2 regions of the Ruminococcus sp. RTP21484sp1_RTP21281st1_A8_RTP21281_210402 genome follow, and region 2 is predicted to be linked to the other one. Evidence: predicted binding sites of a transcription regulator. Region 2 holds the regulator's gene; the other holds the start of a gene.
What was found. Region 2 encodes Rex, which represses fermentation and respiration genes when NADH is low (regulators of the CRP and FNR family bind a similar motif). Its sites were predicted from a motif close to ATTGTTAANNNNTTAACAAT; they were not measured.
Positions count from the first base shown of each region.

Region 1: the regulator Rex is predicted to act here: its motif matches at 1,289-1,308, upstream of AB5170_RS03285 (NAD(P)H-dependent oxidoreductase subunit E).

Region 1 is NZ_JBCPGE010000005.1:8,537-10,936, reverse strand. It holds gene AB5170_RS03295 (MOSC domain-containing protein) at 1-195, shown strand, start outside; gene moaA (GTP 3',8-cyclase MoaA) at 188-1,162, shown strand; gene AB5170_RS03285 (NAD(P)H-dependent oxidoreductase subunit E) at 1,456-1,935, shown strand; gene AB5170_RS03280 (NADH-ubiquinone oxidoreductase-F iron-sulfur binding region domain-containing protein) at 1,932-2,400, shown strand, end outside.
Region 2 is NZ_JBCPGE010000006.1:46,253-48,652, reverse strand. It holds gene AB5170_RS04085 (ABC-F family ATP-binding cassette domain-containing protein) at 1-593, opposite strand, end outside; gene AB5170_RS04080 (redox-sensing transcriptional repressor Rex) at 872-1,525, shown strand; gene AB5170_RS04075 (NAD(P)H-hydrate dehydratase) at 1,605-2,400, shown strand, end outside.

The DNA.
Region 1 (2,400 bases), on a different contig from region 2:
AAGACCCTTCCAGTAGGAACCCGTCTGAAATGCAACGATGTGATTCTTGAAATCACGCAGATTGGAAAGCAGTGTCACAACGGTTGCGAGATTTTCAAGATCATGGGAGATTGCATTATGCCCCGCGAAGGTGTTTTTGCCAGAGTAATCAAAGGCGGTGTGATCTCTGAGGGAGATGAAATGGTTTATGCTTGACAGATACGGAAGAAATATTGATTATCTGCGGATATCTTTGACAGACAGGTGCAATCTCCGCTGTATCTACTGTATGCCGGAAGAGGGAATCCGTCAGATTCCAAGGACAGAACTTCTTGATACAGATGAAATCGTGAGAATCTGTAAGGCGGCCAGTGAACTTGGGATTTCCAGAATCAAACTGACAGGAGGAGAGCCTCTTGTCCGCAGAATCTGCACCCCATTAGTAAAAGAGCTGAAAGCCATTCCCGGGATCTGCCAGGTTACACTGACCACCAACGGAATCCTTTTGGGAGAACAGCTTCCGGGCCTGATGGAGGCCGGTCTGGATGCCGTAAACATCAGTCTGGATACTTTAGAAGAAACCACATTTCGCAAAATCACCCGCAGGGACGATTTTCACCAGGTTTTAAAGGGACTTAGGGCAGCACTTTCCTACCCTTCCCTGAAAGTGAAATTGAACTGTGTCCCCACTTTTCAGTCGGACGAGGAACTTTTACAGGTGGCAGCTCTTGCAAGGGAGAATCCTCTTCATGTGCGTTTCATTGAAATGATGCCAATTGGTCTGGGCAAGGAGTTTGCAGCCAGGGGAGAGGAACAGATAAAGTCTGTTCTGGAAAAGGAATATGGGTCAATGACACCAACGGAAGAAAAGCTTGGAAATGGTCCCTGTCATTATTATACCCTGGAGGAGTTTACAGGCAGGATCGGATTTATCAGTGCCCTGTCCCACAAATTCTGTGACAGCTGCAACCGTGTAAGGCTTACTTCTACCGGATTTCTGAAAGGCTGCCTGCAATTTGAGGACGGAGCAGATCTGAAGGTTTTGCTTCGAAGTGGTTGTTCTGATGGGATGCTTAAAGAAACGATAGAAAAAGTCATTTATGAAAAGCCTGTAGGCCACAATTTTCAGGAACATAAGAAGGGAAACGAAGAATCCCACATCATGGCTCAAATCGGTGGATGATTTTGAAAAATAAAAGAAAACACAATTTAGAAAAGTCGGATTTGCTGTTGTATCATTTGTACAACTTAAGCAATCCGGCTTTTTGTATATTTCAATATAATTCCAGATACAAAATTGTGCAAAAATATTGTTAATAAATAAACTTATTCATATTTGCTTGCCAAAATGAACAAAAAAATATATAATTTCATTACAAAAATAGTCATGTCTGTTAAAAAATACGCAAAGCCGGAAGCTTTGGAGGACGGGGACAAAAGACCTGGAGGCATCTGGCAAGTAAGGAGGTTAACAAAATGGTAGATCAGTCATATTACAAGAAAGCAGATGAGATTATTGAGCATTATGAGCGGTGTGCTGCCTCATTAATCCCCATCATGCAGGATATCCAGGCGGAATATCGGTACCTGCCTGCAGAACTTCTGACCTACGTAGCCGGACAGATCGGCGTTACTGAAGCGAAGGCCTTCAGTGTTGCAACCTTTTATGAGAACTTTTCTTTTGAACCTAAAGGAAAATACATTATCAAGGTATGCGATGGCACAGCTTGTCATGTAAGAAAGTCAATCCCGGTTAAAGAAGCATTCATGAAAGAACTGGGATTAAGCAATAAGAAGCATACCACAGATGACATGATGTTCACTGTGGAGACTGTATCCTGTCTTGGTGCCTGCGGGCTTGCTCCCACCTGTATGGTGAATGAAGAAGTGCATGCCAAGATGACACCGGAGAAGGTAGTAGAGCTTATTAACAGATTGAGAGGTGAGAACGGATGAGGATTAACAGTAAAGAAGAGCTGCAAAGCAAAAAAGCTGAGATCGAACAGAATATCCAGAGCTTCACATGCCGTGTTCTTGTCTGTTCCGGTACCGGATGTATGGCTTCCGGTGCTCAGAAAATCTATGATGAGATGGTAAGACTCTGTGAAGGTATTGATGGTGTAGAGATTGAAATGCAGAAAGATATCCCTCACGTAGGCGTTATCAAGACTGGCTGCCAGGGTCTTTGCGAGCTGGGACCTCTTGTAAGGATTGAACCATACGGATATCAGTATGTACATGTTCAGGAGGAGGACTGCCTGGAGATCGTGGAGCGAACTGTACGCCTTGGACATCCTGTAGATCGTCTGTTTTACCGCCATGGAGATGAAATCTGTCCGAAGCCTGAGGATATCCCGTTCCTTAACCGTCAGACCAGGATCGTTCTTGAAAACTGTGGTAAGATTGACGCGGAATCCATTG
Region 2 (2,400 bases):
GCAATGCTCTCCATATCCAGATGGTTGGTAGGCTCGTCCAGAAGGAGAATATCCGGTTTGGAGATCAGAAGCTTGCCAAGTGCAACCCGGGTTTTCTGACCTCCGGAAAGGTTCTCAATCTGTTTGCCGTAGTCTTCTTCTTCAAATCCAAGACCTTTTAAAACTCCTACGATTTCACTTTTATAAGCGTAGCCGTTTTCCAGCTCAAACTGGTGCGTCAAGCGGGTATAGCTGTTCATCAGGCTCTCAAGTTTGTCGCCTGCTACGTATTTCATTTCCTGTTCCAGAGAACGGATTTTGTCCTCCATATCCAAAATGTATTGCTTGGTGGTCATCAGTTCTTCGTAAATGGTGTGATGACCGTGGATATCCTGGTACTGGGCCAGATAACCGATCTTCTTATCCTTGGCAATGACCACCTGACCGGAATCCGCGGAAATCTCCTCCATGATAATACGAAGAAGAGTTGTTTTCCCAGCACCGTTATTGCCGATAAGAGCGGCCTTTTCCCGTTCTTCTATGTGAAAAGAAGCATCCTGCAGGATCACCTTTTCCCCAAAAGATTTGCAGATGCTCTGACATGATAAAATCATAAGTTCCTCCTTAAAAAGGCGGTTCTGTATACACAGAAACAGCATTATTAGAATGTTCAATAGTATATTATACTTGAAAAATTTATTTTTTGAAAGAATAATTGTCAAATCACAAAAAAAATTGCAAAAATTTGTAATTCTGCACAACTTTAATTGACAAGAAAATAACATTTCGGTATAATTGACATAGTGTTACGCGGGCTGCCGATTACAGGTAATGTTCCGCGATGCGTTTTTAGCGGAAAATTACAGGCAGCGGAAACAAGGAGGGGAACATTTTGGATGCAAAAGAGATCTCAAAGGCGGTAATTAAGAGATTGCCAAGATATTATCGCTATCTGGGGGAGCTGATGGAAGAGAAGGTGGAACGTATATCTTCCAACGACTTGAGTAAAAAAATGCATGTGACTGCTTCACAGATCCGACAGGACTTAAATAATTTCGGCGGTTTTGGACAGCAGGGATATGGATATAATGTAGAATATCTTTATACAGAAATTGGTAAAATACTGGGACTGGACACCATTCATCCCATGATCATCCTGGGTGCAGGTAATCTGGGACAGGCACTTGCCAATTATGGAGACTTCGAAAAACGTGGCTTCCGCCTGGTAGGGATTTTTGACGTAAACCCGGTTTTGGAGGGGATTTCCGTTCGCGGGATTGAGATCCAGATGGTTAGCAGTCTCCCGGAATTTATCAGGGAGAATCAGGTGGAGATTGCCATTCTGACCCTGCCGAAGAATAAGGCCAAGGAGATGGCGAAGGTTCTTATTGACAATGGAATCAAGGCAATCTGGAATTTTGCCCATACAGATCTTGACGCCCCGGAGGATGTGATCGTAGAGAACGTTCATCTGTCCGAGAGTCTGATGGCACTGTCTTACAACTTAAGCCAGTATCGTAACGAACATAAAGAAAACAAAGAATAAAAGTCAAAGAGGACTGCTGCTTGTCTCGCTGAAGGATTTACAGGAGACCGGGCGGCAGTTTTGCATTAGGAGTGGCCTTATGAAAAAAGTTGTAACCTGCAGTCAGATGAAGCTGCTTGACCATGGCACTATTCATAATATGCATGTTCCCTCCCTGGTTCTCATGGAGAGGGCAGCACTTGCCACAGCAGAAGAGATCCGGAAATATCTGGAAAAGAAAAACGGTTCTGCTAATTTGAAAAAAGAACGGATTCTGACCGTCTGCGGATCTGGCAATAACGGAGGTGACGGCATTGCCATTGCAAGACTTCTGCATCTGGCGGGAATTCGTTCTGAGATTTATCTTGCAGGAAATCCGGATAAAATGACAGAAGAAACCCGACATCAGTGGGATATTGCCATGAGCTACCAGGTACCGGTAATGAATAACCCTGTATGGGATGAATATACTGTTATAGTAGACGGAATTTTCGGCGTTGGACTCTCCAGGGAGATTACCGGGAATTACAAAGAGATAATTGACCATATGAATGAAGCTCCTGCGTATAAAGTAGCGGTGGATATTCCGTCTGGCATTCATGGAGATACGGGAGCTGTTCTTGGAACTGCTTTTGAGGCAGATCTTACCGTAACATTTGCATATAAAAAACGTGGACTTTGTCTGTATCCGGGAAGAGCTTATGCTGGCAGAATTGTGGTGGCGGATATTGGAATTTATGACCGGGACCGTGATGGCAGTGAGCTTGCAAGCAAGGCTGCCTGGCATATGGAAAAATCTGACGTGAAAACTCTTCCGGCAAGAAAACCATGGGGAAATAAAGGAACATTTGGCAAGGTCCTTCTTGTAGCGGGTTCGAAGGGAATGTGCGGAGCAG